2 regions of the Alteromonas sp. MB-3u-76 genome follow, and region 2 is predicted to be linked to the other one. Evidence: predicted binding sites of a transcription regulator. Region 2 holds the regulator's gene; the other holds the start of a gene.
What was found. Region 2 encodes FNR, which switches genes on or off when oxygen is low (the NO sensors DNR and NnrR bind a similar motif). Its sites were predicted from a motif close to TTGATCTAGATCAA; they were not measured.
Positions count from the first base shown of each region.

Region 1: a site for FNR is predicted at 13,383-13,396, ahead of CW735_RS11060 (PRC-barrel domain-containing protein). Genes of this name have one in related genera too.

Region 1 is NZ_CP025115.1:2,483,323-2,499,970, reverse strand. It holds gene CW735_RS11140 (hypothetical protein) at 1-128, opposite strand, end outside; gene CW735_RS11135 (DUF1328 domain-containing protein) at 196-372, opposite strand; gene yfbR (5'-deoxynucleotidase) at 633-1,283, shown strand; gene CW735_RS11125 (phosphoribosyl-AMP cyclohydrolase) at 1,385-2,029, opposite strand; gene CW735_RS11120 (CC0125/CC1285 family lipoprotein) at 2,250-2,828, opposite strand; gene CW735_RS11115 (hypothetical protein) at 2,854-3,138, opposite strand; gene CW735_RS11110 (hypothetical protein) at 3,227-3,745, opposite strand; gene CW735_RS11105 (DUF883 domain-containing protein) at 3,758-4,090, opposite strand; gene CW735_RS11100 (response regulator) at 4,252-6,387, opposite strand; gene CW735_RS11095 (response regulator) at 6,399-6,851, opposite strand; gene CW735_RS11090 (sensor histidine kinase) at 6,841-8,367, opposite strand; gene CW735_RS11085 (hypothetical protein) at 8,364-8,597, opposite strand; gene CW735_RS11080 (sigma-54-dependent transcriptional regulator) at 8,612-9,946, opposite strand; gene CW735_RS11075 (LysR family transcriptional regulator) at 10,574-11,506, opposite strand; gene CW735_RS11070 (rhodanese-like domain-containing protein) at 11,603-11,953, opposite strand; gene CW735_RS11065 (ArsR/SmtB family transcription factor) at 12,128-12,439, shown strand; gene CW735_RS11060 (PRC-barrel domain-containing protein) at 12,501-13,244, opposite strand; gene maoP (DUF413 domain-containing protein) at 13,457-13,810, opposite strand; gene CW735_RS19760 (hypothetical protein) at 14,174-14,341, shown strand; gene CW735_RS11050 (LysR family transcriptional regulator) at 14,467-15,306, shown strand; gene CW735_RS11045 (DUF2750 domain-containing protein) at 15,317-15,667, shown strand; gene CW735_RS11040 (ribonuclease J) at 15,889-16,648, shown strand, end outside.
Region 2 is NZ_CP025115.1:2,144,780-2,161,427, forward strand. It holds gene CW735_RS09565 (patatin-like phospholipase family protein) at 1-902, opposite strand, end outside; gene ttcA (tRNA 2-thiocytidine(32) synthetase TtcA) at 902-1,855, opposite strand; gene uspE (universal stress protein UspE) at 1,975-2,898, opposite strand; gene fnr (fumarate/nitrate reduction transcriptional regulator Fnr) at 3,000-3,740, opposite strand; gene CW735_RS09585 (sulfite exporter TauE/SafE family protein) at 3,788-4,447, opposite strand; gene ccoS (cbb3-type cytochrome oxidase assembly protein CcoS) at 4,434-4,649, opposite strand; gene CW735_RS09595 (heavy metal translocating P-type ATPase) at 4,651-7,029, opposite strand; gene CW735_RS09600 (FixH family protein) at 7,029-7,508, opposite strand; gene ccoP (cytochrome-c oxidase, cbb3-type subunit III) at 7,794-8,747, opposite strand; gene CW735_RS09610 (cbb3-type cytochrome oxidase subunit 3) at 8,764-8,925, opposite strand; gene ccoO (cytochrome-c oxidase, cbb3-type subunit II) at 8,927-9,532, opposite strand; gene ccoN (cytochrome-c oxidase, cbb3-type subunit I) at 9,548-10,981, opposite strand; gene CW735_RS09630 (hypothetical protein) at 11,270-11,683, shown strand; gene bfr (bacterioferritin) at 11,700-12,167, opposite strand; gene bfr (bacterioferritin) at 12,167-12,643, opposite strand; gene CW735_RS09645 (cation:proton antiporter family protein) at 12,766-14,349, opposite strand; gene CW735_RS09650 (FMN-binding glutamate synthase family protein) at 14,674-16,302, shown strand; gene CW735_RS09655 (c-type cytochrome) at 16,374-16,648, opposite strand, start outside.

The sequences.
Region 1 (16,648 bases), 340 kb from region 2:
CCTGCGTCGGTAACCATTTCATCAAGTTCTTCACCTGCGCTTTCAGCGTCGTTTTCACTACATGCTGCTACAGACAATACAAATATTGATGCCGCTGCTACCTTTGCTAAATCTTTAAATGAAATCATATCCTTACTCATTTTCTTTAACTATCTAATTTAACTGCTTAATTTAACTGCTTAATTTGAGAGCGTGTTACGCTTTTGGCGCTTTGCCACGAAGAGCGTTTGCGATTAGCGAGATGACAAGAAACGCTACAAATACGAAAAATAATATTTGTGCAATTCCTGTTGCCGCACCTGCTATGCCCGAGAAGCCAAAAACTGCTGCAATAATGGCGATAATAAAAAATGTGATTGCCCAGCCTAACATAGTAAGTTCCTCTTGTTGCTTCCGTTTCGTTCAGTAAAGGTGATGCTATGTTAGTGCCATATTTTTAAGTGCATGTTATTAATGATAAAAATTAAATTTTTATCATTCTGGACAGTAATTATTGGGCGTCTCAACAATAATAATTACAGGTGATTTGCAGTTTTTACAATCGACAAACTGCGAGAGAGATAATTTACATTGTGTTAATGGGCAGCCAAAAGGTAAGATCGGAAACTTAAAATATGTGAAGGAACAGACTAATGGCAAATACACACTCGGCGTTTATCGGACTAATGCAGCGGGCTCGTAACGTAAAGCGATGGCCATTAATGGCTCAGTTTCAAGACGAAATGCTTTCTACTCACATTTACGAGGCTTCTGTTGTTGGACATATGCTAGGCGCTATAGCGTGCGATATCTTTAAAGAAGATATTGATCCAGATAGGGTGGCCGCCATGGCGATTTTCCACGAGGGTAGTGAAATTGCAGGGATGAGCGATATACCTAGCCCGGTAAAGTATCACGATCCCGAGACAACATCGGCAATCAAGAAGCTTGAACGCCGTTTTGAGGCCATGTTAATCAAAACGTTACCTGAAGCGTTGCAGCAGCGCTATCAATCATTAATAGAGCAAGACAAGGAAGACGCACATGTGACCCTTGCGAAAGCGGCCGACGTTCTTTGCGCTTATCTAAAATGTGATTATGAGCTATCCAAATCAAATTCTGAGTTTGCTAATGCGATGCAGGAAATGGAAGTGCAATTAAAACGCTACAAAGAAAAGCTGCCCGCTGTGAGCTATTTTTGCCAGATTTTTCTTGAAGATGCTAAAGGTACTCTTGATGAACAAACAAAAGATTTAGAGTGGATAGAGCGAGCTAATACGCTTCATTTAGATAGTGATGATTAGATAATTTGCGCTAAAAAAGCCGGGGTAAAACACGAGTTGTTGTTTTACCCTAGCTGGCTATCTAGTTTGCTTCTTGAGCTATATAGGTCACTGGCTCTTAATTAGCTGCCCGAGGGGTTGTAGGGCAGCGAAGATTGGTGAGCGACAATGCGTAAGTTATTATCACTGTCTTTTACGTAAGCAAAGGTATATTCCACTTTGGTTTCATCGCCTTTTGTGTCAGTAAAATAATAGTTTCCCATTGCCACAGCCATCCTGCAGCTATTGTTGATAATGCCCACGTTATCAAACTTCACATTTGTGTAAGGCTTAATGGCAAAGCCTTTATCTTCTGCATAAGCATCATTTCCGCCAACAAAGTAAGACAGAGCAGCATCAAAACTAGATCTAAACTGATCGTTGGCTGCAAGTGTGGGTTTGAAAAGCACACTGCTCAAATCGTACCCATACATGTCTTGGATGAAGTCGGCAGCTTCATTAGAATAATCGCCGTTATTGGAATATACCGAGCCTATTTCAACAATACCGTCGCCCCACATTTTTTGTGCAGCAATAACTTCGCGCTCAGTAATACATGAGTTTGAATAGAGTAGCGAATTATCCAGTGCTTGTGCTGTAAGGGAAGGCGATGCGCTTGTTGTGCTACCTGCTTTCTGAGGGTTTGCAACCGCACTGCATCCCGAAGCAAGTAGTATCACTGCTGTTGTAGCGATAGTTTTTGAGCTAATGACGTTTAATTTATTCATCTCATAAATCCTTCTTCTTGTGTCAGTGAGTCACAATTGCAATTTCAGGTTTATTGCATTGCTTACTGTTAAGCATATAGCGAAGTGATTACGGCTACTTTTGTAGCAGATTAAAAACAGATGAACATGGAATTAAGAGCAGATTCACGAGGAATAAAGTAAGTTTACGCCTCGTAAAGACGGTGTTTTAGTTAAGCCAATATCGGCTTAACCGTTTGTATTAATAGTTCTGATTTTTTTCTTCTAGGGGTTGTGCAAGCAACTCGCTAACCGAAAATGCGTTATTGCCAAGACTAACTTTGTCATTCGACATCTCGGCGACAATTGAAAAATAAATATCTTTCATCGCTTTCTTTTCAATATCGCTGGGATTTGGCAATGTTGAAGGTTGTGCAACGTTTGAACATCCAGACATGGTGCACTGTTTATCAGAGGGAAAAGTGACCTGGTCGTTTTTGGTCATTGATATTTCGCGGGCTATAACCCGTTTCTTTTCAATGTTTGTAGATGCGACAGCAACAAAATCAAATCCATTAGTCTGCGCGATTTCTGCTGCTCTTCTCAGTGCATACTGCTGCACCTTATCAGCAGGCGTCTTGTCAGAAGCTTTAAACAGAATTCGGTATTCTGCGTCGCTTATTTTTTCACTTGAATAACCGTAGCTTTGCTCTGATTTGGCCGATTTATAAGGTGTAGGCGATGCTACTGGAACCGACGCACAACCGGCTAAAATGTTGCTTGTGATAATTGCGGCACCTACGACAGCGTGAATATTTCTTATTTTAAATTTATGACGCATCAATAACTTCCTTTTGCCATATTAATTACATTTTAAATAGCGATAGCAACGCGGTTCTGCCTATCGTTGTTAGTGCTGTTTTACGATTCTTTTTCACTTTTGGTTTCGCGTCAGATGCACCTTTATAGGCGCCTAAACCCACAATAGAAAGAATAACTTCAGGTTTGCCAAATAAAAACCTGCACTTCAATTTGGCGTTTTCTTCCGCTAACGATGCGTGATGCTTTTGGGCATAAAGATCTCTTTCTTTTTTCTCAATATCAAGCAACTGTTCTTTCAGTAAAACGATTTTCATCAGTGCGTTAATCATAACGTTTATCCTTTACTATAGCGTAGTTTCAGACTAATGACGTCTTATGGGAGTCTTATGAAAATATTATGCAAATTTTATGCAAATTTTATGTAAGAAGGCTGCGTTTTATTAACCCTATCACCCTTTCAAAGCTAACTAGTTGAGATGCATTTTTTGCCAGTCTAAACAACAATATTGCTGCAGCTACATTAATGCACAGAAGGATGCAAATAATGACAAACACGCTGAGGTTTACAGAATACAGCGCTATGCTCAAGCCAACATTGAGAATTACCCAGCACACCATAGATATGACGAAAACAGCCATCGAGGCCACTACAGTAATAAGAAGAGAGCGCTTGATGAGCATTAATTCACTGTTGAAAAGGCTTAAAAAGGCTGTCCCTTGCTTTGTACGCTGCTTAACGGCATTTTTTAGCGCGTCGAAAATGTCTTCATATTCAGGGTTGGGGTAGGGAGGGGACGCGCTACGGCCCGATGATGCCCTCTTACTGGCGTCTGCAACATTATCGAAGTTCGCCTGATCCCTTGGGGGAGTCAGGCGAAACGGATTTTCATCGCTCACGGTAAAATGAGCATGCCGAAAATCAGGTAATTCACTCATAGTGGCGAGTTACTACTTTTTACGAAATAGCGAAGTCACTAACACTCCCGCTGCAAAAGCGAGTCCCGCTGTTGCCACTGGATTTTCAATCGCGTAATTACGCACTTTTGATGATTGCCACTTTTGTTCGGCAAGACGCTTGCGTTCTGACATGTTTTCTGCAGACGCTGTTGCTGTGCGACGTATATTTTCCTCAGCCACGCTAGCATTATCTGCAAGCTTATCTACAGACTCATGGAGTGATTCTTTTAGTTGGTCCGTAACGGGGTGGCTAGGTTCTGATGTTGCTTTACCATTTGCCGATGTATTTTTCGCCGCTGTGGTTTTCGCAGTTTGTGTAGCCATAGTAGTCTCCTTGATTTTACTAGGTTCAAATAGATAGGAGCAACTGTTATGCCATAGGTTAGGTATTTGATTTTGCTGGCTTTTAGATATTTTGATTTAGAATGTTAAGTAGAATGCACACAGATTTGTGAGCACTCTGTAAGAATTGCGCAGTTGGTCAGTTATACTAGTATGCTCTCTAGATCGTTTTTAGTAACCGGTTTAAGCAAAGCACTGTCTATACCAATAGACCGCATAGTGCTTTCATCAGCTTGGTGGCCACTGACTATGGTTAATTTACATGATGTCTGCTGCAGTTTAATTTTTTTGGCCAATTCATAACCATCGTAGTCCGGTAGGGTTAAATCCATCAGAATATGATCGAAACTTTGTTCATCAACAGCGTCTAGTGCATCACTACCACATAAACTCTTCACTACCTCGCATCCCAAGTGAGTAAGAAATAATTGCAGTAACTCCGCAGCATCTTCATCATCCTCAACAACAAGCACTCTTTTGGCACTCGGCTGAGTTTGCTTTTCCTCATGTTCAGCGCTCTTAACCTCTGAGGTAGGTAGTTTTTCTTGCTGAGGCTTCAGCGGGCTAGGCACATCTAGCTTAACCCTAGTCTCTGGCCGCTCAGGTGCAAAAGGTTTGTTGATTGGCATACCTGAAACTTGCGTCTCGACATTTGAAAAAGTCACTGGGCTATCTTCAGGTAAATAAAGTGTCAATAAGCTTGCCAGGGCAAACCTATCAATGGGTTTCCCAATAACGTCGTTAAAACCTTCGCGAATGAGAGATTCTTTTAATCCTTTACGGCTCGCCGCAGTAACTGCAATAACGGGTAGGTCTTTGCCGTGTCGCCTTATGGCATGTAGTGCCTCTATGCCATTCATAACTGGCATATGGATATCCATGAGAACTAGGTTAAAAGGAGCATTTTGTTCATCTGCTTGTAATACTGCCTCGAGGGCTTTTACGCCATTCTCGGCGTAACTGATATCGGCTTTAGACTGGCTCACTAAGTGTCCGGTAAGCCTTCTGATTTCGCGCAAGTCATCCACAATGAGTACTTTGCCGGTGAGCTGCATGTTCAGGTTACTGGGCTCAACAGGAGCAACTTGCCCAAGTGAGAGCTCATCAAATGTTTGATCGCTGAGATTTCCAGGGTTGATGAAAAAACTAAAGCTGCTGCCTTCACCCATTTTAGAAGAGACAGATATATCGCCTTCCAGCTTACAAACCAGTTCTTTACATATGGCAAGCCCAAGACCCGCGCCACCATGATTAGCACGCATAACATCTTCAATTTGTTCAAACGGGTGGAAGATGTTGTCCAACTTATCCGGCGCCATCCCAATACCAGTATCATCAACAGTAAATCTTAACACGCTCTCTAGCGCTTTAGACTCTGCGTAGCTTTCGCTCTGCTGACTTACCTTCGATGGCTCCATTTCTATGGTAAGCGTAATGCTGCCTTTGTCTGTGAATTTCACAGCGTTGGTTATCAAATTGATTAAAATTTGACGCAGACGAGTGGGATCGGTTCGAATAAACTCTGGCAACTTCGTCTTAGGCACGACATTTAAACTCAGTCCCTTATCCTTAGCATTCAATTGCATCAACGAGTGTATATCAGTAAGAAACGCAGCTAAGTTAACTTCTTTCATATTCAACTCAAGCTTATCGGCCATTATGCGCGACATGTCGAGCAAGTCATTTAGCAGACTCAACAGGTGTTTACCGTTTGAATGAATGATAGAAAGTTCTTGTTGAAACGGGCTATTTCTGGCGTCGTCTATCAATAGTTCCGTATATCCTAGAATGGAGGTGAGCGGCGTTCTTAATTCGTGTCCCAAATGAGCAAGAAATTTATCCTTCGCCTTGTTTTTTTGTTCTACCTTATTGCGTTCCATTCGTTCGTTTTCGATATCTCGACGAACGAGTGCGTAACGAATAGTTCGCATGAAACGCGGCGATTCAATTTCAGATTTTTGAAGATAATCGGCAGCGCCTGCGCGCATCACCATCTCATCGACAGTTGAGTCAGATTGACCTGTAAGGATCACAACGGGTAAGTTGTACTGATTTGCTTTTAATTTGTCTATGACGTCAAGGGCGTTTTCGGCGCCCAGCAAAAAGTCTAGAAGGCACAAGTCAAATGTATCTTGTTTTAAAGCCTCGATGGCCGAGTCACTGTCGGTAGCCCACGTGAGCAGGAACTTAGGAGAGTCGCAACGCTCTAGATAATCAGAGGTAAGGAAGTAGTCATCTTCATCATCCTCTATTAATAGAATTTTTATTACCTCTGTCATCTAGTACTCCGCTACTCGTGTGGTAGTTCTACAAATTCAATCCAATACCGACCGAGTGCCCGCATTAGGTCTACTAAACCTTCAAAGTTAACAGGTTTAGTAATATAAGAAGCGCAACCCAAGTCGTAGCCTCGAAGCATGTCTTCTTCTTCCTTTGAAGTGGTTAAAATAACCACAGGAATGCTGCGCAATTTCGGATCATTTTTTAATTCTTGAAGCGCTTCACGACCGTCTTTACGAGGCATGTTGAGGTCTAGCAAAATAAGACTGGGGCGAGGGTATTTTTCAGCATCGCTATATTTTCCCTCGTGACGAAGAAATTCGAGCAACTCAACACCGTCTTCGACGCAAAAAAGCGTATTTAAAACCCGCGACTCTTTCAGCGCGTCAACAGTGAGTAAACGATCATCCTCATCGTCATCGGCCATTAAAATATTAATTGATTGTGCTTGCTTACGCGTCATGCGAAGGATCTCCATTATCGTTATTAGAGCCGAAAGGCTCGCTATCTAGGGGCAAAATAATTTCAAACTTAGCGCCATTGCCGGGCTCACTGCTTGCGGCTATTGTACCGTTATGTCGCTCTACAATGCGCCGGCATACGGCAAGACCAATCCCTGTGCCTTTGTATTCGCTTCTGCCGTGCAATCGTTGAAACGGCGCAAATATTTTCTCAGAGAAGGTTTGATCAAAACCGATACCGTTATCTTCAACGGTAATTTTTATCCATTGGTATTCATCAGACTTGAGTATGTTTTCAAGCTCCACGCTATCTGAATCTGGGTCCATCCTAGAGCAATTTACCTGCACTTTTGGCACGAGATCCGCTGGCTGAAACTTCAGTGCATTAGACAGTAGATTCAAAAACAACTGTTCTAACTGTGATTTATCACCGCGTATCTTTGGCATATCTGAAACGGTTATTTCAGCTGATTTCTCTTCAATGGCAATTTCTAAATCGCTCAATACTGAGTTGAGTACTGAGTTTAGCTCTACCTCGGAAAAATCTTTTCCACGGGTCGATACACGAGAGAAAGAGAGCAAATCAGAAATTAGCATCGACATTCGCTCTGCTGCATTTAGCATGCGGGCAAGAAAGTCTTTACCTCTTTCATCTATCACATCACCATAGCCAGATTCTATTCTGTTGCCGAAGGCGCGAATTTTTCTAAGTGGTTCTTGAAGGTCGTGGGAGGCGACAAATGCAAAGTCTTCTAACTCTCTATTACTCCTAGCAAGTTCATCAGAATACACACTTAACTCTTGAGTACGCTCTTCAATTTTCGCTTCTAATTCTTCATTGATTGCCTCAAGCTCGGCCTGGTGTTTTTCGTTTTCTCTGGTATTGATTTTAAGTAACAGAAAAATAGTAACGATGAGCAGAAGGGTGGTCGCCGATGAAATGATCAGGGTATTCACCGAGTCGCGGCGTAGCTTCATCAAGTTTGCTAAATGGGTACCCTGTATATTCCGTTCTGAACTATCTACCTCTTCGAAAATCTTCTCGAATTGGTTGTATAACTCAAGACCTCGGTCAGATTTAAGTAAGCTTAATGCTTCTCTTTTATTGTTTTCGCGAGCGAGTTCTACAACTTCGACCATGCGGTTTATTTTTTCTTTTGTCAGTGCCAGCAAGTCGTTGACGCGTTTGCTTTGCTCTGGCGAATCTGATGCAAATACACTTACCTCCACTTCATCTGCAAGGGCGGCAAACGTATTCAGGGTTTGCGTATATTCGTTTAAGTAGGCTTCGTCTTCTGTCAACAAATAACCCCGTTGCCCAGATTCAGCGCGCAATAGCGCAACATGGAGTTTGTTTACCGCACCAATAATACGATTTGTGCTAAACAGTTTAGCTTCTAACGCAGACAGCTCATCTAGTGTATCTACAACGTAAAAAGAGTTGGCTGTGATAACTACGATCACAAGCACGACCATCAGGATCCAGCTGTAAAGCGAAGATAAAATTTTATTTATCATTTAGCTGAATCCGATACTGTCTCGCTCAACTCTGAAGTCATTTCAGAAAGGGTGTTACTGCAATCTTTAGAGCTCGCAATAATTTTTTCCAATGCATCCACAGCTTTTTGTGTAGGAATATCGCCGTTCAAAGCCATTTTTACCAACTCAGCTTGCATGGATATTCTATTTAACGGTTTACGTGCATCGTGAACATACACACTCATTTTTGAAAATTCTTCATTGGTCATAACTTCGCCTTTAATTACTGCTCGTCTTTACTTAAATCGCCATAGGCATGAAGACGGTTGTAAAGCGTTTTTGTGCTAATCCCTAGCATCTCAGCAGCCATGGTTTTATTACCGTTCACTTTTTCAAGAGTTGCATAAATAAGCTCTTTCTCTACATCTTCTATTGTGCGGCCTGCTTGAAGAGAAGGTGTTGTACTCTGCTTTTGAGCGAATGGCGATTCGATAGTTTTAGGAAGCTCTAACGCGTTGCTTTCCGGATCGCTCATAATTGCCGCGCGGTGAACGAAATGACGGAGTTCCCGCACATTCCCTGGCCAGTCATATGCTTTTAAGGTTTCAAGTTGTGCTTCATCCCACTCAAAACTGGCGTTATTGTCTTTATTAAACTCTTCAATAAACGTCTTTGCTAATAAAGTAATATCTTCTTTTCTATCGCGAAGGGGAGGAATAGTGATAGGAAAAACGGCTAGTCGAAAGTATATGTCTTCCCGTAATACTTTGCTTTGAGCGATTTCTTCCATTGTTCTGTTTGTAGCAGATACCACACGGCAGTTAACAGGAATTGTTTTGGTACCGCCTACTCGAATTACCACTTTGTTTTCGAGCACCCGCAGCAGGTTAGGCTGCATATCGATGGGCATCTCTGTAATTTCGTCTAAAAAGAGCGTACCGCTTTCGGCTTGCTCAAATACGCCTTCTTTACGTCCAACAGCGCCGGTAAATGCCCCTTTTTCGTGGCCAAATAGTTCGCTGGCAATTAATTCTTTCGAGAAAGCACCGCAGTTTGTCGCAATATAATTACCTTCGCTGTCTGAGGCTTTATGAATAGCCGCAGCTACGACTTCTTTACCAACTCCGCTTTCGCCCAATAACATGACGTTGGCACTGGTTTTACTCACTCGAGAAATTAATTTATACAGCTCCTGCATGGCAGGCGACTCACCAATAAGTGAGTCAAAGTGCTTTTCAATTTTGTCTCGCTTAGGGGCTGCTTTTTCGGTTTTTCTGCTAAGAACGGCTTCAATATCTTCTCGTTGAATAGGTTTAACAAGATAGTCTATATTCGGTCCGCACAATCCTTTGATGACACTTTTCACTGATGGGTGGCCGGTAATAAGCGTCACCCGAGGACGCTTTGGCAACATGTCTAGCTCATCGAACAAGTGAGCTCCACTACCGTCTGGCAGCATAAAATCAAGCAGAATATGATCAAAAGTTTCTTTTTGTAACCAGTCTCTCGCCTCTTGAAGTGTGGCGGCTGTTAAAACGTCGTGCCCTAAAAATTCAATAATGGTACAAGCTACTTCAGTAAATTCAGCATCGTCGTCGACAAGTAATACGGTAAGCACGTGGGATTCCTTCTCTATCTAATCCGTTGATATAAAAATTATAACAATATCAATAATATAAATTCTTACTTATACAAAAGTCTATCATTAAGTTGTGCAAATGTAGCTTTTATATTTCTACTTTTTTAAGCGTGTTCAAATCTTGAAAACTATACAGGGGCTGTGGTGATGAATTTTAACCTGCGTTAATTCAGCATTCTTTCAGTGCTTATCCAATATTTATATAAGCGCATAGAATTAATCATTACTCAGGCCACAAGTGTTAAACGTTAACATGTTGCGCCTTTTTTCTTATGGTCTGTATAGCCTGTTTATGTTTTCGCGCCGTAGAGTATTGGAAAAGCCGTTGCAAAATTCATTCCTTCAATTTGCCGGCTTTTTTCTGCGCAATTGGCTTCCATTCACTCCTTGCAATACGAGCCAGAGAGAGAGGATCGCAATCTTTAGCGGATGCAATACGCGCTGTCTTAGCAACATCATATTTTGCGTTGTCATGACAAATTTACTTGATTGTCTGCAAATATTACTCGGTGGGTACTTTTTATGACTTGTACTTTACTCTCATATTACCCGCTCGCATCGGGAAATATTTTACTTAATAGGGTTTGTGAAGCACTAAGGAGAACTTTAGGGATCACATGCACCATTTTCCATGGCGATGAAGTCAGAAGACGGTAAGCTCATCGCCTGATAGCGAAGCTCCCCAATAAATGAACGTGCTGCTGGGCCGAGTGCGTCACCATCTTCAAAAGACAAATAAAGTAAGGTTTTTCGTAGCGCTGCATTATTATTTAGCGGGAGTGGTTTTAATGTGCCGCTTTCCAATTCTTTTTTGATAATGGCAATGGGGAGCCACGCGAAGCCAAGCCCTTGAGCGATAATATCGAGGGACGTTCTTACATGGCTGACAGTCCAGCGCTGGTCAGCACCTAACCAACCTGCATCGGCTTTACGTTCAGCAGACGAATCCCTTACTACAATTTGTCTGTGAGATTTTAAATCTTCCAACGTAAGCACTCTGTCAAGTTGATGCAGAGGGTGATCTTTATGGGCGACAGCTGCAAATTCTATTTCACATAGGTCTTCGCTAAATCCACTGGGATAAGGGAAGGGAGAAATGCCGATATCAACATTGCCGCTTGAAAGCATAGAGTTTGTTCCGCTCAGCACGGTCTCTTCAAGCTCTACCCGTAATAAAGGAAACTCTTGAGATACTTTGTTGAGAACATTATAAAGAAGCTGAGAGGGGAATATAATATCTGCCGCTACTCTAAGCGTTGTTTCTGTGCCATACCGAAGACTATTGGCCACCGATTCTAATTTTTGGGCCTCGTCGAGCAAAAATGACGCTCGACGGTACATGAGCTCTCCTTGCGGCGATAGCTTTACCTTGCGGCCACTATTTTCAAACAGCACCACGCCAATCGCATTCTCGAGCTTCTGTACGGCATGATGAACGCTAGACTGGCTTTTATGGACGACTGCCGACGCCTGATTAAAACCTCCAGCGTCTACTACCGCTTTAAACATTCTCCATTGTTCTAATGTAGATTTCAGCATATATCGTCCACTGTAATTTCAAGACTAACCTAACCGAATAAACGATTTAGTAATATGGAATGAGAGCTAACGCTACAGTGCGTAGGTCGCATTTTGCTAAGCTCGATGAACTTGCTTTATGGTTGCCAATGAACACGTTACTACAGAAACATTCTCATAACCCATCTTTATAAGTTGTTCGGCGGACAGTTTCGCTCTTGCACCAGAAGCACAGTGCAGATAAATCGGTGTGGATGGATCTTTTGCCTTTTCAAGCATCTGCATCTCCAATACGCCTCTTGGAATATGCAGCGAGGCTTCGACATGATTTTCTGCTACCTCTGCTGGCTCTCTCACGTCAATCAACATACCCTGATTGCTTTCAATTTCTTGTGCAGCTTGCTTTGCTGACACTGTTCTAATATCCACGTCGATATTTTCTAGGCGTCTTTTTAAATCAATAAGCATATGATTATTCCAAATTTTATAATATAAGTTTAAACTAATGTATATTTGTGATTATTCAAACGCAAGATAATATAACTCATCGAATCCTGATTTTAGGTAATTTATGAAAAAACTCTTATACTTTAGTATAATATTGAAGTACTTTGTCACTTTCAGCAAAAGCAGGGATTCATAATGTCTGAGGAAATGTTACTAAGCCCCACCGAAATGATGGAGCATTCTGCAGAAGCAGAGTTCTTTTTAAAGCAGTTTGCTAACAAAACGCGACTTATGATTCTTTGCTCTTTGTTAAAGCAAGAAAAGTCGGTTTCTGAGCTGTTGCAAGTAGTTACCGTCTCACAGCCTGTGATTTCGCAACATTTAGCCCTTTTGCGAGAGTCGAATATGGTTGCAACACGAAGGGAAGGGCAAACCATTTATTATCGGCTATCCGATGAGAGGGTAAAGCGGCTAATTGGATTAATGTATGAGTTTTTCTGTGAGTAAATAAAAACGTCCGCAGAGGTGCGGACGTTCTCATTAAACCTTTGTCTCAATTAGCATTGAGCTACATATCATTGATTTGGGCGGCTAGGGCCGCAATGTAATGGCCATCGCCCAATCGCTCTTCATCCACTTCTGGTCGCTTCATAAGGGCATCGTGACTTAAATTCACGGCTATATGATGAGCAGCCCAATCAATTTCTTTTATGTCAGTAGGTAGAAGTGCTAAATGCTTTCCTCCAGGTAGCCAATTATTTGTATCTACCACGAGCATTACCAATTTCCATGTTTCTGTATCAATCAGAAAATCACTAATATGACCTACATTGTCATCGGTAGTTGCAACTTCGTAACCATCAATTTCACCGCAGGCCCGTAAATGGTTAGTTGACTCTGGCGGTAAATCACCTTCTTTGGCTTCATCGGTAGGTACGCTTACTAATTCGTTCGGATAGGCATATTCACCCCAGGCCCCTGGACCTATCCAATAATATCCGTAACCAAAATACTTAAAAAGATGCTCTTCATATTCACGGGATACGGGTTTGTGTTCGTCGATAGAGGGGCTGTTTTTAAGCGTTTCTACTGTCATGTCCACATGAACAGAACTATCGTCTACATCAACGTGCGTTACCGAGACAGGTGAAATAACCACTTTTCGGCTAAGCGGAAGCCACGTATTCGTATCGGCCACTAAATAACGCGTAGTGTAGGTTTCATCGTCAAAGAGTATGTCTTTAACACCACCAATTTTGTCGTCTGTGGCGTGGATTGAATACTGTGTGAGTTTCTTTGAACTTAAAATCATCTTTGCGCCTCCTTTGCTTGGCAGATAGTGATAAAAAGTCTAAGCCAACGTAATGTTAGTTTAGGCTTATTACCTTGCATTAAGTGTAGTTCCTAAATGCTAAAAAACATCATGTTTTCAATTTGTTCTGCCTATAGATTGATTGAGATCAGTTCAGAATAAACAAAAAAGTCCGCATTCAGCGGGCCTGTTTCTAAATAGACTGTAACCTGTTAAGCCACGTCAAATTCGTCGTCTGAATAGGAATCGTCGTAATCTGCCTGGTTACTCGCGCTGCTATGCAGGGTGTAAAAATGTTTTTTTCCCCTAGCAAGGTGAACGTACTTCGACCACGCTTTTTCGATACTTGAAGATGCTTCTGCCTTGCCTTTAGTGAAGTCGACAAAATGCATCTCTTCAGCATTTTCAGGGTCTAAATCTCCACGCTCTAGTGATAATAATGTGAGGCCGTATGTGGTAAGTAGATTTGCTTCGGAAATACTAAAGTCTCCCGACTTTTTAAAGCCATAAGGAAATTTTTGGCGATCAATAAATGGTTTTGTTGACGGACGAATCGTTGTGCTCATAAGGAAATTTCCAACGTTGTTTATTCCACGTCGCACTTTTAAATGAAGTTTGCGTTTAGATAAAGCAAAAGATTTTTTTCTTATCAATAAAAAAAATTTATCTAATTATTCATAGACCTGTTACATACCTATGTTTTTAAACCGTCTTTCACTGAGTGTTTAGTTTTATCCGCGCAACGCGGTGTAGCGGCGGCTTTCAGTACTGAAATGCTTCCATTTAGCCCGAAATTCGCAAAGCAAAGATCACCACGCCCTAAAGTAAAAATTATTATCGATACGATAATTAAATTTCATTTCCAATTCCCCCCACTCAAGCAATAATCAAAGGGTGGTTATACTTTCTAGAAAATTTTTGAGATTGTAATGAGTAAAGATTATCGTTTTCAAAGTGAGGAGTGGGATGCGTCGGATGACGGAGAGTTTCACTCTAAGAAACCGAATTCACTGAGAGAAAAAAGTGTAAAAGCGATGCGAAAACGCGCTATGTTGCGCCGAGACAAGCAGCGTCGCTCGCACGAAGAAGCTCACTAAAACAAGCTTTCGGTTAAAAAATCATCGTGCGCTATCTATTGATAGCGCATTGCTGTGCTTTTTGCTGCAATTGACGTATTATTTAAGCCTCTCAGATCTTAAATTACGCTGGTTGTACTGCAAGTATGGATATACGCTTTCTCACCACATTCATTGAGGTGACTAAAACTCGTCATTTCGGCAAAGCCGCTGAAAATCTTTATCTTACGCAATCGGCGGTGAGCGCCAGAATTAAACTTCTTGAAGAATATTTTCATACTACGCTATTCATCCGTCAGCGAAATAGTATTCAGCTTACTCAGTCCGGTGAGAAGCTGCTGCCTTACGCGCGTCAGTTATGTAACACACTGAGCGATGCAAAGCAGGAACTCCAAGTGCAAAGCTCTGAATACGCGGTTTGTGGTGCCACGCAACTAGCCAGCGATCTTTTTTTACCCCATGCACTGGCATACTTGCACACGCATTTTCCAGATTGGTCTGTAAAAGCCGATGTTTTAACACTCGACACCCTTTCGCGGCAGCTTCACGAGCGTGTTACTGACCTTGCATTTTCTACTGAACCATTGAAGTCTGAAGACGTAAACAGTGTCGTTCTATTCGAGCAACCACTGGGGTTGTACAGAGTCGGCAAATCATCTGACTCTATTAATGCTGAAGAGTTTGTTGCTATTGATTGGGGGGCAAAGGCAAGAGATTGGTTACTCACGGCCTACCCACAGCTTAGAGATGCAAAATTGAGAACAAACTCTTTGTCGCTTGCACTCAATAACTTGTGCGAGGAAGGCGGAATCGCGGTTTTACCGGCAAATATAGAGACACAATTACGCGGGCGTGCAGAAGTCACTCTCATCGCTTCTATCGATAATACGTCGTTGAAAGTATATCTTCACACCATGAAACAAATTAGACGGGTAGGGTTAGCTGACATCATAGCGAGTGTCTCTTCCATCGCCTCAATTACATAGCGAGAAAAAAATGTCATCAATACACCCAATGTTAGAGAAAAATACATTTCAACGGTTGGAGACAAGCCTTGCTTCCATAAAAGAACAAAAGAAACTTTTCATTCTCACCGACGAGCATGGCTGCGTCATGCTAACTACCGATGAGGACGACGGCGTGCCAGTATGGCCAGAGGCTGAACTAGCACTTCTTTGGGCCACAGACGATTGGTCGCATTGTGAGGCTATGGCGCTGACTACTGATGAATTTTTGACAAAATGGGTACCAGGCATGTCTCAAGACAACTTAATGGTAATTGTATGTCCAGTGCCAGAGGAAGAAGGAGAGGTGATAACACCGCAAGAGTTCGCTCAGTCTCTGTAGAGTGATCTAAGCATTGAGAACTGCGTTTACAAGATATCATCTGCATGCGGGTACAAATGTGGTTATTCAGGGCTTATTCCAGTACAAACGAGCTCGCCTCAGCACCTAAGACGTGCCAGCAGCACATACTCGTAGCGAGTTGTTAAATAAGCCATCCTTTGTCAGGCTGAGCTTAAATGGGTCGTATATTATAATAGCGTTACATTATTGAGGTAAATAACGTGTTAGAGCCGGGCATTGATGATCTGTGGTTTGCTCCGCTAGGAGGAACCGGTGAGATAGGAATGAACCTAAACTTATATGGTCATAATGGACAGTGGCTGATGGTTGATTGTGGCGTTTCTTTTGACGAACCTCTCGTTGCTCCCTATAAAAAAAATTCGACTCAGTCTAGCAAGACAACCCACAGAGTTGTGGCACCAGATCCCTCTTTTATTGCCGGCCAAAAAGACGCACTGGCGGGAATTGTTATTACTCATGCACATGAAGATCATGTGGGTGCAATTCCCTATTTGTGGCAACGCTTTAGAAAGCCAATTTATACCACGTCTTTTACTGCGGAAGTGCTAAGACGCAAATTATCAAGAAGTAAGCTCGCAAATAAAATACCTATTGTTGAAGTTTCTGCGGGCGATTCAGTGAACATTGGTGTGTTTACAGTGAAGTGGTTAGAAATAACCCATTCATTACCCGAGCCTTTCGCATTAAAAATAGAAACCCCGGCAGGCGCTGTTCTGCACACCGCTGACTGGAAAATAGATGCCGCGCCGATAACAGGGAAGCCTTTCGAACCTAAACTTTATAAACAACTTGGAAAGGAGAATATTCTCGCGTTAGTTGGTGACTCAACGAATGCGAACAAGCCAGGGTTTTCTGTTTCTGAGCGCAATTGTTACGACGGTCTTCTCAGCACAATTCTACCGCTAAAAGGACGTGTGGTAGTTGGGTGTTTTGCCAGCAATATAGCGCGACTTATCACTC
Region 2 (16,648 bases):
ACATCGGTGAGTTGAGGCTCTATAAGAATATCAGGTGGGTCTCCGGCGAGACGGGAGCGCGTTACTCGAGCCTGCAGTATCTCCAATGAGCTGCTCATTACGCTCATTATACCCGGCGGATTTTTCTTATTCACCTTTGCTGGTACTTCGGTAAATTCTTCTTCTACTTTCTCAATAACCTCAGAGCCCAGTGAATCGCTATTTTCTTGTGAATGACTATCGTTCTGTGACTCATCTTCCGATTTACTATCAGGGGTAAACCACTGCTTGAGAACGTTCTGGCTTTTGGTGAAAAAGTCTTCGGTTTTTTGCTGGTTATCTTCGTGATCCTTGCGAAGTTTTTCTAAGCGAAGAGGTCTAAAGTCGGCGTTGAGGTTTACTGCGATTACAAAATCTGCTCCCAACTGTCGACATAAATTCACTGGCACCGGATTAACGACAGCCCCATCAACAAGCCAGCGATCTTCGTAAGCAACCGGTGAGAAAAGTGCAGGGATAGCACAAGAGGCCTGAATAGAATTACCAACCGGGCCAGAGTCAAATACCACCTCACGCCCAGTATATAAATCGGTGGCGACAGAAGCGAAAGGCTTGTTCATTGCCTCATAGCTGTCTGCACAAAATTCACTGGCCAATTTGTCGAAGACTTTTTGGCCGCTTGCAAGGCCGCCTCGACGCAAACCCACGCCCATTAATGCAAGCACCTGCCAATCGCTGAGCGAGCAGGCCCATTCTTTCAAGCCTTCTAGTTTGCCGCTAGAGTAGGCTGCTCCAACATATGCACCAATAGAACAGCCCGCCACAATGTCAATCTTAACACCCAGCTTTTCAAGAGCTTGTATAATTCCAATATGGGTCCAGCCTCTTGCTGCACCAGCTCCTAATGCAATTCCAATTTTCATTAACGTGGTTCCATAATGTTTACTATGTCGATAACTTCAGAAGAGTCTGGCATTTGAGCGTTATCAGGCGCATTAAATGTAGGCTGGTCGAAACCAATATCACCGTCTTTTACGGGCCCTTCCTGAGTAGTAATAGACTTAAAGTCATATAAGTTACTGTCAACTAAGTGCGAGGGAGCAACATTTTGAAGTGCACTGAACATAGACTCAATGCGGCCCGGAAAGCGTGCGTTCCAATCTTGCAACATCCCCTTTATATGCTGTCGCTGCAGATTTTCTTGCGAACCACATAAGTTACAGGGAATAATGGGAAAGTCGGAGGCTTCGGAATACACCTTAATATCGTTTTCAGTGCAGTAGGCTAGTGGACGTATAACAATGTGTTCGCCATTGTCACTCACTAGTTTTGGCGGCATTGATTTTAACTTCCCACCATGGAACATGTTGAGAAAGAAAGTTTCCAGCATGTCATCGCGGTGATGGCCAAGGGCTATTTTTGTTGCACCAAGTTCTTTTGCCGTGCGATATAGAATACCTCTGCGCAATCTTGAGCAAAGCGAACACGTGGTTTTTCCCTCTGGGATTTTATCTTTAACAATGGAATAGGTGTCTTCTTCCACTATTTTGTAATCTACATTTACGCTGTCCAAGTAATTAGGCAAGATATGTTCAGGAAAGCCAGGCTGCTTTTGGTCTAAATTTACCGCGATAATGTCAAAGTGGATAGGCGCAACACGCTTTAAGAACATAAGTATATCGAGCATGGTATAGCTGTCCTTGCCACCGGACAAACACACCATTACCTTGTCGTTTTCTTCAATCATGCCAAAGTCGGCTATCGCTTTACCCACATTACGGCGAAGACGCTTTTGTAGCTTATTGAAACTGTGCTTTTGCTTACTTTCCTGCGCAGCAGAAGACGACGTATTAGCGCCGTTAGTGCCTAAACTCATAATTAACTAACTTGGTTCGTGTAAAAGCCGCCATTATACAATAAAGCGGCTTTTGTTAACTACGGTTGTGTCCGGAATTTCTTCAACCGATTGAGGGCGAAACAAATGTCTCAGCGTTGCTAGACCGTATAAGGCGATACAAACCCGTTAGGTTTAATCGCTAATACATCACAGTTAAGAGCATCAATAACGTGCTCTGCGGTGTTGCCTATTAACGCGGCAGAGATACCAACCCGTCCTACCGTGCCTATGATCACCAGTTCGGCATCTATGTCCTTGGCAACTTGAGGGATAACGCGTTCAGGTAAACCTTCTTTTACGATACATTTGTCAGGAGCAATCCCATGTTTCGCCGCGTGTTTGTCCATTTCATCATGATGATGATTTTTAACTGCGCTGTGATATTTGTCAGAATCGAACTCTGGCACCTCAATGGCAATATTCAACGGTGTGGAAGGGTAACTATTCACTAAGTTAACGTGGCCTTTTAACAGCCTTGCATACTCGTTTGCGATCACGGTTATTTTGTCGTTGAGTGCAGCATGTTCCTCATCTTCACTGCCTACATTCACTGCAGCTATTATTTCGCCATCTTCCGGCCAGTCGTGCTCTTTTACAAGGAGAACAGGGCGAGGACACTTTCTCATTAGATGCCAGTCGGTTGGCGTAAACAACACTGAGGCGATGTCGTCGTGGTCTTTTGTTGCTTTAACCACTAAGTCTATTTGGTTATTGAGTGCGTAGTAAATGATGGCTTCGTGGGCTCTGTTATTCCACTCAACAACAATATCAATGTTGGAAAAGCCTTGTTCCTTTAATTGTTCCCCAAGCCACTTCGATTGATCCTTTGTCACTGCGTCTCGCATAGTATCCCGCTCGTCGGGACTAAGCATGGTCGTCATATCATAAGAGAGGTCATAAACTACCATCATGGCAGTCACGGTGGCGCCGGTTTTTGAGGCAAGTTCAAGAGCTCGACTTAATGCGGGCTGATTATCTCGCTCTGAATCAACAATTGCCAAAATGTGATTACACTCAATCATAATGTCTCCTTCTTATGAAGCAATACATTAAGTGTAATAGACAATAGCGAAAGTGTGGGTTGTTTTAGATCAATATTTTAACAGTTGCAACGGTTAAGCTGTTAACCGTTGCAAACAATACTGGGGCCTTTTAGCGCAGTTACCTTGCCATCAATAGCATCGAAGTCGAGGATAGTAATCAGTTTCCCATCTACTTTTATCAGCTTTTCTTTTTGAAAACGGCTTAACAAACGACTAATGGTTTCAATGGTAAGACCCAGGTAATTACCAATTTCATTACGGGTCATTGTAAGATGAAACTCTCGGAGTGAAAAACCACGCTCTTCAAAACGCTGAGAAAGATGAGAGATGAAATAGAGCAAGCGCTCCTCGGCTGTTCGTTTATTGAGCATCATGATCATGTCGTGATCTTGTTTTATCTCAGCACTCATAAAGCTCATAATCTGATGGCGTAATTTAGGAAACTGAACTGCCATCTCATCTAGTGTTTCGTAGGGTAATTCGCAAACCATGGCGGTTTCTAACGCCTGAGTATAACTTTGATGCCTACTTTCGCGCAGTGCGTCGAAACCGACGATGTCACCAGGAAAATGGAAGCCAGTAATTTGCTCTTCGCCGTCTGAATTGGTAACAAATGATTTAAACGAGCCCGTTCTTACTGCAAACAATGAAGTAAAGGTATCGCCATTGTTTATTAGCGTGTCGCCTTTATGCAGAGGTTTTTTACGCTCAATGATATCGTCTAACGATTCGATTTCTGTCTTATTCAAAGCCACTGGCAAACATAAATGACTAAAGCTGCAGTTTTGACAGTGGATAGAGAATCCGCTTCCTTTGCTCATAATTTCTATTCTCTTAGGATGAACATGGGTATATGTTACAACACCATTTAAGATAATGCGCTATAAATAAGATAAGCTGCATACAAGGCCATGGCCGATGCAATACCTTGACGCACAATAATGTGTCTAAAGCCTCTCACAATATACTGGCTGCCAGCGCCCACAGCAAGTAATGTTGGCAATGTGCCCAAACCAAAAAAGAACATAATTCCAGCGCCTTGTATCGCAGAGCCTGCAGCAAGAGACCAAGTTAAAGTGGAATATACAAGCCCACAGGGTAACCACCCCCAAAGAAAGCCATAAGGTATTGCGCTTAAGGGCGTTTTAAACGGGAGAAAGCGTTTTGAAATGGGCTGAACATATTTAAATAGATGCTTTCCTGCACTTTCAAGCGCTGTTAATCCAGTCCACCACTTCCCTAAATAGCAAGCAAGTAGGAAAAGCATCACACCGCTTAGCAAAGAAAGGACGTAATTCGCTAGTGGTACAAAATCGGTGGCTATTTTACCAAGAGCGCCGGTAATCGCACCAGCAAGTGTATAGCTTGCAATACGGCCACTGTTGTAAGCAAGGGTGAAAGGAAGTGCAGGCTTATCTTTCGGAGTTACCATGCGCAAGGCAGATACTATGCCCCCGCACATACCAACGCAGTGAACCCCGCCAGCTAGTCCAATAAGGAATGCAGAAAGATAGCTAATCTGATCCATTTTTTTCGTTTTCTTGCTGAATTCGCTTGCGCTGTTCTGCGAGTTTCTTTTCCTCAGGTGAGAGGTCATCGTCGAACAAAATACTGTAGCCCTGTCGATCTAGATCTTCAAACTGATTCGATTTTACCGCCCAAAAAAAGATTACCACGGCAAGGGCGACAATAATAATAGCGATAGGAATAAGTACATAAATAATGCTCATGCTATTTGCTCAATAATCGGGTTGAATTGGTAACGACAATAATACTGCTTAATGACATGCCAACAACGGCCATCCACGGCGACAAAAGCCCTGAAACCGCAAACGGTAGAATGATCAGGTTATACAGCACAGACCATCCGATATTTTGACGAATTTTCGTTTTTGCCTTGTGGGCAGTTTCAATTAACAGTGGGACGGAAAGAAGCTGGTCGCCAAGAAGAATAACATCTGCGGCAGTTTTAGCTACATCCGTTGCATTGCCTACCGCAATAGCTACATCGGCGCTGGCAAGAACCGGAGCGTCATTAATACCATCTCCCATCATCATCACTTTCTTATTGCGTGACTGAAGCAGCCGTACCTCTTCAAATTTCTGCTCAGGAGTAAGTCCACCCATTGCCATCGAAACGGGTAGGGAAGCGGTTAGTTCGTTTACGTTTTGTTGTGTATCGCCACTTAACACGACCAAGTCATTATGAACGGCAAGTGCATCTAATGTGGTTTTGGCGTCTTTTCGTAGACTATCGCTTACTTGAAACGCCGCTACTAATTTGCCGTCTGTGGCTAAATATACATTGGCTGATATCGGCAACGACTCGGGACTTATCTCACAAAATGCCGCCGAACCCATTGTAAAATTAGCGCCGTTTATTTCGCCACTAATTCCGCCGCCCGGAGTGACTGAAAATTGGCTTACCCTGTGTAATACATCGCCAGAGAAGGCATTGGCAATAGGGTGCTCAGAACGTGATTCTAGAGCAACCGAAATTTCCCACGCTTTGGTGCTGTCGACCGTGTCTGCGTACCAGTCTTGCTTGATGCTAAACTTTCCTTGCGTGAGAGTACCGGTTTTATCAAGAGCAACGGTATTTATCGTGGTAATTTGCTCTAGGGCGTCAGCCCTTTTTAACAGAATGCCTTGTTTGTTGAGTTTTGCCATTGCGCAGGTTAATGCAGAAGGCGTAGCAAGGCCTAGAGCACAAGGACAAGTGGCTACTAATACAGAAATGGTGATCCAAAAAGCATCAGCATTGCCGTTATAGGTCCAGTAGCTATAGGTTAATAATGCGATTAACAAGACTGCACTGACAAAGTATCTCGAAAACTCATCGGCCAGTTGCGCAGCTTTTGGTTTACTTGCCATGGCGCTGGCCTGAAGGCGCATTATTTGATTTACCAAGGCATTTTTGAGTGTATGTGTAACCGTTACCGTTAGCGTCCCGTCACGGCAAATTGTGCCGCCGTAAACGGTACTTTTGGCATGTTTTACGACAGGATCAAATTCTCCTGTTAGCATAGATTCGTCGACAGACGCACTACCTTCTTCAACTAGCCCGTCAACAGGAATGGTAGCGCCCGGTTTTATTACCACCACATCATTGGGTTTAAGCTGCTTTGCCAAGCATTCACTCATGCTTCCGTCGGGCAGCAATTTAGTTGCTGATACTGGAATATATTGCATCATATTTGCAGATATCTGTGCGGCACGATGCCGACTTCTGTGCTCTAAAAATCGACTTAGAAGCAACAGAAATATAAACATACAGATAGACTCAAAATACACTTCTCCTTGTTCGAGCAGTGTAGAGCGAATGCCCGCAATGTAGGTGCCGAAGATGGCTATTGTGACTGGCACGTCCATATTCACGGTTCTGGCGCTTAAGGCTTTTGCTGCACCCACATAAAAAGTACTCCCCGAATACAGCACCACGGGTGTGGTTAGCGTTAAGGCTACCCAGTAAAAATATTGACGAGTTTCTAATTCAATAGCGCCAAACCAGTCGAAGTAAAGGCCCGTCATTAGCATCATTACCTGCATGGTCATGATGCCGGCTAAACCAAGCTTTTTAATAAATACCTTTTCTTCACGTTTGTAACTGGCTTCATGCTCGTCGGGGTGGAAGGGAGAACCGGAGTATCCAATTCGCTTCAGAGTGGAGAGAATTTGGCTTAACTTAATTTTTGATTCTGACCAAGTGACTAATGCTCTGCGCTCTTGAACATTAACAGCAACCTGCTGTATGCCGTTCACTTTAGCGAGTTGCTTTTCAATCAACCAACCACACGCAGCACAAGTAATACCCTCGAGAGTTAATTGAATTTGCTTGTGCTGCCCCTCATCGTAAACAAACTCGTCTTGAAGGGTTGGGTCGTCGTACACTTTTAGTCTATCGAGAGTGTCGAGAATGCTATCATCCGATTTTTGCGCGGGCTCTGTTCTAAACTGGTAATAATCTTCTAGGCCGTTGTTAACAATGGCTTCAGCAACGGCTTGACAACCAGGGCAACACATTTGCCTGGTTGCACCCAGTACAACAGTTTCATAACATTTGTCGTCATCATTGGGTAAACCGCAGTGATAACAGTTGGTCTCTTTCATTAAGGATTAAACTTTATAACGTCGGTATTAGGAAGTATCAGTGTGTTCTCTATTTTCCAGCTTTCATCTACAGGTGTTAGAGATACCTTCCATTTTCCATCTAAGTTCTCTTCTATGTAACCGCGATAAATACCGTTGGCGTCGCGGCTGAGTAGGGTACTTACGTCTTTTTCTTCTAGCGTGACGTGGTAGAAATTAAGTTTTAAGGCATTGCCCTCTGCTGGAATACCAGAATGGAATTCCAGCGCAATACTGCCATCGTTGATAGTGAGATCTGACGTCATATTAAGTCTGCGAGCAACATCTTCCTTATCCAGACGAGCATTAATAGCTTTACCTTCTTTGTAATAGTCATCAACCACTAAACTGTCTTCGGTTGAAATCGCAAGATTTAAAAGTACGCCGCCCATAACCGCTGTTATCACAGGTACAGCAATAAGAAACCAGGGCCAAAATTGTTTATACCAAGGTGTATTCATTAATAGATAATCTCGATGTTATTTGCTAACTGCATACGCATAGACACTCTTTTGTTTTACTTTTTTCTGCTTTGCTATTTTTAGGGCGTCAGTTGTACTCAACTACTGCCGCGCTATAAAAACACAAAAATATCTATGGGTATGACGTTAATCTAGATGTGAACGTAAATTCCTTTTCCATCAAATCCTTAAGCATCAATTCCTTTAACATTCACGCTGTCGTATTTTCTCATAAAAAAAGCCCCGCAGTAACGGGGCTTTTTGCGATATTTAGCGATTCATATATTAATCATTTGAAAGGCTGTAAACATAGGCTGCAACGACATGAATTTTGTCTTCACCTAGAGTTTTCTTAAACGCTGGCATTACGCCATTACGACCATAAGTAAGCGTTTCTGTCACTGCTCTGTGACTGCCGCCGTATAGCCAGATGTTGTCTGTAAGGTTAGGAGCGCCAAGCATTTGATTACCCTTACCATCCATACCGTGGCATGCAGCACATGCAGCAAAGCGGGCTTTACCTGCTTTCGCAAGCTGTGGATCTACATCACGTCCGCTCAGACTTAGTATGTAGTTAACCACTTCGTCTATGCCGTCTTCGCCCATAGCATCCAGCCATGCTGGCATTGCAGCGCGTCGACCGTTTATCAGCGTCTCAACAATTTTGTCACCTGAACCGCCATACAACCAATCGTCGTCGGTAAGGTTAGGGAAGCCGCCGTTTTGACCGCGAGCATCAGAACCGTGGCACTGAGAGCAATTCTGTAGGAACAAACGCTGACCTACTTTGTTTGCCTCTGGATCATTCGCCAGCTCTTCAACCGGAATTTGCGCATAAGCTTCGAAAATTGGGTCAAATTTATCGGCCGCATAGTCTAACTCGCGGTCGTATTGAACCAATCTGCCTTGCTCTTTTGCGTCAATTCGCGCTTGCATAGACTCTTCTAAAGACTGAATATTTTGGTGAGAGCTCTTCCAACCTAATAAACCTTCGTAAGCACCTAAACCGGGATAAAGTGCCAGATATAAAAAGCCCCAAACGATGGTGATGTAGAACATAATTGTCCACCAGCGAGGAAGTTGATTATTCAACTCCTCGATACCATCAAATTCGTGACCCATTGACTCTCCTTCTGGTACACCTGTCTGGTTAGAAAGACACCAGCGCAGAAGGAAGTAGCAACCAATGATTGACCCTATGGTTATCACTGAAATCCAAATTGTCCAAAACATACTCATGAGTTCAAGACTCCTGCTAATCTTCTTTTGATTTTTCTTTTTCTTCGTCTGCAAACGGTAGGTTTGCGGCTTCATCAAACTTTTGCTTGTTGCTGCTACTAAATGCCCACCAAACTATGCCAATGAAGCAAACAAAGACGATGATAGTAAAAATGCTGCCTATAATTCCTTGGTCCATATTATTTCAAATGTGTGCCAAGAGATTGTAGATAAGCAATAAGGGCCTGCATTTCTGATTTACCCTGTACTGCCGCTTTTGCTCCTGCGATATCTTCATCGGTGTAAGGAACACCAAAGCCGCGGAACACTTCCATTTTCTCTGCAGTCAACTCGCCGTTAAGCGTGTTTTCCGCTAGCCAAGGAAAACCTGGCATATTCGATTCTGGAACAACATTGCGAGGATTAAGCAGGTGAACACGATGCCACTCGTCGCTGTAACGACCACCAACGCGAGCAAGGTCAGGGCCAGTACGTTTTGAACCCCAAAGGAAAGGGTGTTCCCATACTGATTCACCAGCAACACTGTAGTGACCGTAACGCTCTGTTTCTGCGCGGAAAGGGCGAACCATTTGACTGTGACAACCTACACAGCCTTCACGGATGTAAATGTCGCGGCCTTCTAGCTCAAGCGCTGTATATGGACGTAAGCCCTTTACCGGTTCCATTGTTTGCTGCTGAAACATCAACGGCGTGATTTGAACCATGGCACCAAAGCTGATTGCAACCAAGATCAATACGGTTAAAAGGCCAACGTTTTTTTCAATTAACTCATGTGGATTTTTCATTATTCGTCTCCTCAGTTACGCCGGCTGTGTCGCTGGGTCTATAGCGATACTGCCTTTAGGGGCACGAACAGTATTCCATGTGTTGTAAGCCATAACGAGCATGCCCGCAACAACGAAACAACCACCAATGAAACGAACCACGTAGAATGGCTTAGACGCCTCTAGCGATTCAACAAAGCTGTATGTCAGCGTACCGTCAGCGTTTACTGCGCGCCACATTAAACCTTGAAGTACACCCGACATCCACATTGCTACGATGTAAAGTACAACACCGATCGTTGCGAACCAGAAGTGAACATTAACAAGACGCGTGCTGTACATTGCTGGCTGGTTAAATAGCACTGGAATTAAGTGGTAAACAGAGCCGATTGACACCATAGCAACCCAACCTAACGCACCAGAGTGAACGTGTCCGATAGTCCAGTCTGTGTAGTGTGATAGTGCATTTACTGTTTTTATTGCCATCATAGGGCCTTCGAAGGTAGACATACCATAGAAAGACAGTGAAACAATAAGGAAACGCAGTACAGGGTCGGTACGTAGTTTATGCCATGCGCCAGATAGCGTCATTATACCGTTAATCATTCCGCCCCAAGAAGGCACGAATAGAATGATAGACATCACCATACCAAGTGACTGCGTCCAATCTGGAAGAGCAGTGTAGTGCAAGTGGTGAGGGCCAGCCCAAATATAAAGAGAAATCAGTGCCCAAAAGTGAACGATTGACAATCTGTATGAGTAAACCGGACGGCCAGCTTGCTTAGGAACGAAGTAGTACATCATGCCTAAGAAACCTGCGGTTAAGAAGAATCCAACCGCGTTGTGGCCATACCACCACTGCATCATAGCGTCTACAGCACCTGCATATAGGGAGTAAGACTTGGTGAACGATACTGGAATCACCATGCTGTTACCAATGTGCAGAACTGCAACAGTAAGCATGAACGCACCTAGGAACCAGTTGGCTACGTAAATATGGGATACTTTTCGAATAACCAGCGTACCAAAGAAATTAATGATATAGGCAATCCAGACAAGGGCAATCAGGATATCGATTGGCCATTCAAGTTCCGCGTATTCTTTAGAGCTGCTTAAACCCATAGGTAGGGTAATAACAGCCAAAACGATAACGGCTTGCCAGCCCCAGAAGGTAAATGCAGCGAGCTTGTCACTGAACAACCTAACTTGGCAGGTACGTTGAACGATGTAGTACGACGTCGCAAATAATGCGCAGCCGCCAAAGGCAAAGATAACAGCGTTAGTGTGCAAAGGACGCAAACGCGAAAAAGTTAGCCATGGTGTGTCAAAGTTGAGCATAGGTGCAAATAATTGCGCGGCAATGAATACCCCCAGTCCCATACCAATGATACCCCAGACTATAGTCATGATGGTAAATTGCCTAACTACTTTATAATTGTAATCAGGTTGTGCTTGGCTTGTCTCACTCATTTTAATGAATCTTCCACTTCAAATGAACTATGGTCTCCAACTGCCAAAATAGTGCGGTTGAAACGCGTATCATCAAATAATAACGCTTCACACCGAGCTCGGAAAGAGTAATAATTATTGTCTCCAAGCCAGTTGGTCCGCGGATAATAAGGTTTTTGATAACAAAAAGATACCATAAACTAGCTTCCCTTGATCTCTATCAATAAAGAAATACACAAAATTTAAGAAATGATAAAAAACAGTAACAAAAAAAGATCAAAATTTTTACAAAAGCAAGCTCCATTGCTTGTGATTTTGGTTGTTGCTGTGTGTGTGTACATAGCACACAGTTATCAATCTTCTTCTCACCACTCTATCGCCAGTGGCTTAAAAAGCACGTGTACTTTTAGTAATAATATTTGCGAGTTGAGTATAGACGATGAGCTCGCTGTCGCTCGCTTTTCTGAAACGCCAATCCCCGAAGAATCGATAACCTTGTCTGTGCGTCTACCAGAAGGTAAAGCAATAGAAAGTGCGTGGATTGAAGGGGTAAACATGTATATGGGAAAAATCCCGGTATTGTTTGACGAAACTGACGGCGGGGAGTGGCAAGGTTGGTTTATGCTTGGCAGCTGTAGCGAGCCGGTAATGACTTGGCAACTAAGAATAAACATAAAAAAACAGGCAGCACCAAGCTACCTGTATTTTACCACCGAGAGCTAACTCAGCTCTTTGTCTGTTACATCATGGCTTGAAGATAGTTCTGTAATCCAATACGTTTAATCAGGCCTAACTGCTGCTCTAGCCAGTGGGCGTGGTCCATTTCAGTATCATCAAGCAACACAATGAGCATATCGCGGGTAACGTAGTCGTTTTCTTGCTCGCAAAGTGCAATGACTTCACGCAGTTTCGCATCAACTTCGTATTCAACACGAAGGTCGCTTTCTAACATCTCTGGAACATCGGTACCCACTTTAAAGCCGGTACGCTTCGTCATATCCGGAGTGCCTTCCAAAAACAGCATACGTTCAATAAGCTTGGTGGCATGGCCGCGCTCATCGTCAAATTCGTGATCGATGCGCTCATACAACTTGTTGAAACCCCAATCGAGATACATTTGCGAATGAATGAAGTATTGGTCCATTGCAGCAAGCTCGTACGACAAAAGCTCATTAAGACCGTTGATGATGTTTTGATTGCCTTTCATTAGTCGTCTCCCATTACTTGCGCTTGAAGATAGTTTTCAATACCCATGGTATCAATTTGATATTCTTGAGTTTCGATCCAATCAAGATGCTCTTCTTCATACTCTAAAATATCTTCTAAAAGATCTCGTGAGACATAATCTTGCTTTTCTTCGCAGAGGGCTATGGCTTCTCGTAAAAGTGGTAGTTGCTCTTTTTCAAAACGAGCATCGCATTTCAACATTTCTTCGGTATCTTCACCGATATAAAGCTTGCCAAGCGCCTGAAGGTTAGGTAACCCCTCGAGAAATAAAATACGCTCAATGATGTCATCTGCCTGCTTCATGTCCTTGATCGACTTTTTGTAGTTCTTTTCATTAAGAACGTTAAAGCCCCAATTTTTAAACATCCGAGCATGCAGAAAGTATTGATTTATAGAGGTAAGTTCACTTGTAAGCACCTCATTCAATTTCGCTATAACTTGTCTATCACCTTGCATTGCGAATACCTTCTTAAGTAATTATGGCGAGAGTGTAGTTGATTGACTGAAGTTTGTCAAAATTTCTATAAAAAACAATGTTTTACTAATGAAAACAGTTCTCAATCAATCCTTTGTTCGCATTAGTAATGAGCTTCTCTGTCTTCTCGTACATAAGTAAGACTTTCATCAGCAAACCCTAAACCTGCCTCGGTGAAGAAGTTGAAGACTTTATCAATGCCGTTTTCTAACAGATAAGATACTTCATCTTCGTATCTGGCAATAGCGGCGACTCGACCCCGATAGCCAGCATTTTTAAGCTGTTTGGTAATGTTTATAGCGTCTTGAATTGAAGGTAGTGCGAGCAATACTAGTTCCGTATTGGTTAAATCAAGGTTTTCCCAAAGATCGACATCTTCACCGTCGCCGCAAATCACGTTCAGACCGTCATCTGTCATACTTTTTATCTTCACTCTATCAGCGTCCATACCCCACACATTCACGTCTGAGAGCTTAGATAAAGCACTAAATGCTCCTTTTCCAACTCTTCCCATCCCGATAACTAAAAACTCAGCACCATTAAGGGTCGGGTAGATGTCTTCTTTGAGACGTTCATTTTTCTCAAATCGTTTTATTTGCTCTTTAAAGCGATTGTATTGAGAATGAGAGCCGCGATATAAAATACTGGTAATAACAAAAGATATTGATACTGCTAGCGCAATAACCACAAGCCAGGTCTCTGCGAATAATCCCATAGATACGGCAACAGCGCCTACAATCAGACCAAACTCACTGTAGTTGCCTAACACTAAACTGCTTAAATATGCAGTGCGTCCGCGTAAGCGCAATGAGGTGAATAAACCAAAGAAAAGTAGCGCTTTTAATGGAAGGAATAAGCAAAGCAGTAACGCCAAACCAACCATAGAAAGAGTAGGCAGAGCGGTAAGCCCTATAGAAAGGAAGAAACCAATTAAAAATAAATCTTTAAAACTCAGTAAGGATTTTGCGAGCTCGGTGGCTTTCTCATGGCGCGCTAGCATGATGCCGAATATTAAGGCGCCTAAATCGCCTTTAATGTTTACCATTTCAAATAGTTGATATCCACCCAGTGCCAAAATAAACCCGGTAAGCGGAAGCAACTCACCGTGACCAGACTTATTGATCACTCTTTTAATAAGCGGCATAGCAGGGAACAACGCAAGCAAGCCAAACGCATAAAGCGATGGCAACTTGCCCGTAGACGCCACGAGAAAGACAACTGCAAAAACATCTTGCATAACGAGTATCCCGATCGCCAAGCGACCGTGGCGTGTTTTGCTCTCGCCACTTTCTTCCAGTACTTTAACCACACACACAGTACTACTGAAGCTTAACGCAAAGGCTATAAGCATAGCACTTTGCAAAGTGATGGCATTTTGTGTAGTTGCTACCAGGGCGGCCACCCCGTATATAGTGCAGGTTATAACACCAATCCAAACGAGAGTGTGTGTAATACTTCCCATCCACACCTCTCGACGACTTAAATCTTTAAGATTGAGTTTAAGCCCAATGGTGAAAAGCATGATGGTAATGCCCAAATCAGCAATGTGTGACAGGTCTTCTGTGAGAGAATATCCAGCAAAGTTAAGTAAAAAGCCTGCGATTAGATACCCCACCAGAGGCGGTATACCTACGAGCTTTACTGTCAATCCACATACGAAAGCAAAGAGAAGAAACGCATACTCCATGGATAAAATAACCCTATTTGTTGACAAGAAATGTCTTGGCCACTGGTCGAAATAATGACTCTAGCTGTGGCAGCCCTCAATACTATAAACATTACCACGTTACATTCGATTTTCGCACAGCATTTGTTAAATTTAGGTTATGCGTAACTTAAAAGGGTTTGACTTGAGTCAAAAATGTATGGAAAACAGATAACTTACCACTGTGTAAGACTGATCCCGTGGATGTACGCATCCATAGATATAAACTTGAGGGACAAACACTACAACTCTTGATATGTGAGTTATAGTACCTAAGCAGCGTTAGAATTTAGCAAAGGAAGAGAAATGCGAAGTACGATATTAGCTACGTTATCCATGGTGGTTGTTATAAACGTTGCAATAGGTTTTGTTCTGCCGTGGGTTTGGTGGGGACTTGTTTTAACGTGCCTACTCCTACTGGTCGCTTTATACGATGCCAACCAAGCAAAGCACGCGATACTGCGCAACTTCCCATTAATCGGCCGGGTGAGATGGGGCGTGGAGGGGCTGCGCCCCTACATTCAACAGTACATTATCGAAACAGACACGGGCGGTTCTCCTATCTCTCGAATGTTTAGAAATATCGTTTATCAGCGCGCAAAAGACAGTAGAGAGACGGTGCCTTTCGGAACACAGCTGGACACTTATGAAAACGGATACGAGTGGATGGGACACTCTTTGGCGGCTCGCGAAGTGGATGATGTAGAGCAGAACCCTCGCATTCTGGTTGGCGGCCCACACTGCAAAAAACCGTACAATGCCAGCGTGCTAAACATTAGCGCCATGAGTTTTGGAAGCCTATCAAAAAACGCCATTTTAGCACTCAACAAAGGGGCCGCAAAAGGCGGTTTTTACCACAATACGGGAGAGGGCGGTTTAACACCATATCACTTAGAGAATAATGGTGATGTGGTGTGGCAAATCGGAACAGGATACTTTGGTTGCAGAACTGAAGAAGGTGGCTTTGACGCTGCTCTATTTGAAGAGAAAGCTAAATTAGACAGTGTGAAAATGATAGAAATTAAGCTAAGCCAAGGCGCTAAGCCAGGTCATGGCGGAATTCTTCCAGCGTACAAAAACACGCCTGAAATTGCAGAGATACGAGGCGTAAAAGCAGGTACACAAGTAGATTCTCCACCTCGACACAAGGCCTTTTCCACTCCTTTAGAAATGATAGATTTTATCGAAAAGTTACGAGAGTTAAGCGGTGGCAAACCTATTGGTATCAAGTTAGCGTTGGGCCGAAAAAGCGAGTTCATTGCCATGTGTAAGGCAATGGTTGAAAAGAAAATAGCCCCCGACTTTATCACCGTCGATGGGGGCGAGGGTGGAACAGGTGCAGCTCCCTTGGAATATACTAATTCTATTGGGTTTCCGTTGCGCGACGCGCTTGCTTTCGTCGACGACTGTTTAAATGGCTTCGGACTTCGACAAGATATAAAAATAATTGCGTCTGGTAAAATTATTACCGCATTTCAATTAGCGAAAAACCTTAGCTTAGGCGCTGACTTAGTAAACAGTGCTCGGGGGATGATGTTGGCGCTGGGCTGTGTTCAATCACTATCGTGTAACACCAATAAGTGCCCAACTGGCGTTGCGACTCAAGACCCTAAACTTGCGCGAGGGTTAGATGTGGAAGACAAATACCAACGAGTTTTCCGCTTTCATCAAAAAACTGTGCATGCCTTAATCGACCTTCTATCGTCTACGGGTCATGTAAATACCAATGAGCTAAACAGAACCCACATATTTAAGCGTATAGACCAGTGCAATATAGCTCGCTACGACGAAATGTTTCCGCTTGTGAAGAAAGGGTGTTTCTTAAATGATGACATTCCCGAACGCTTCAAACTTCATTTTGAAGAGGCAAATGCAGATAGCTTTATGCCATCGAGCTTGTTAGCAGAAATTGATAAAGAGACGAAGGCAGTGTGATTTACACTGCCTTATTGAATTACAATTTAGCGACACTTTCAGAAGTATAAACGTGTTAGCAAGAAAGCAGTTCACTCGTCGTTACTTGTATTAACTTCTTTTTCTGGTATGCGCAATTGATACAATCTGTAGTCTGTAGTGCGATAGGGCATAACTTTATACTTGGGCTGCAGATAGGCGACTAAGTCTATCAGTTCGCTTACTGTAAGTTCATCATTGATGACTCGCATAAACGAAACCCCGTCCTCACTAGTAAAGCTAGCCGGTCGTCGAGGCGTTAATTTATGTGACGGATTTATAATACTTGTAACTAACTCTCCATAGGTTTTAATTCGACCACTGCTAC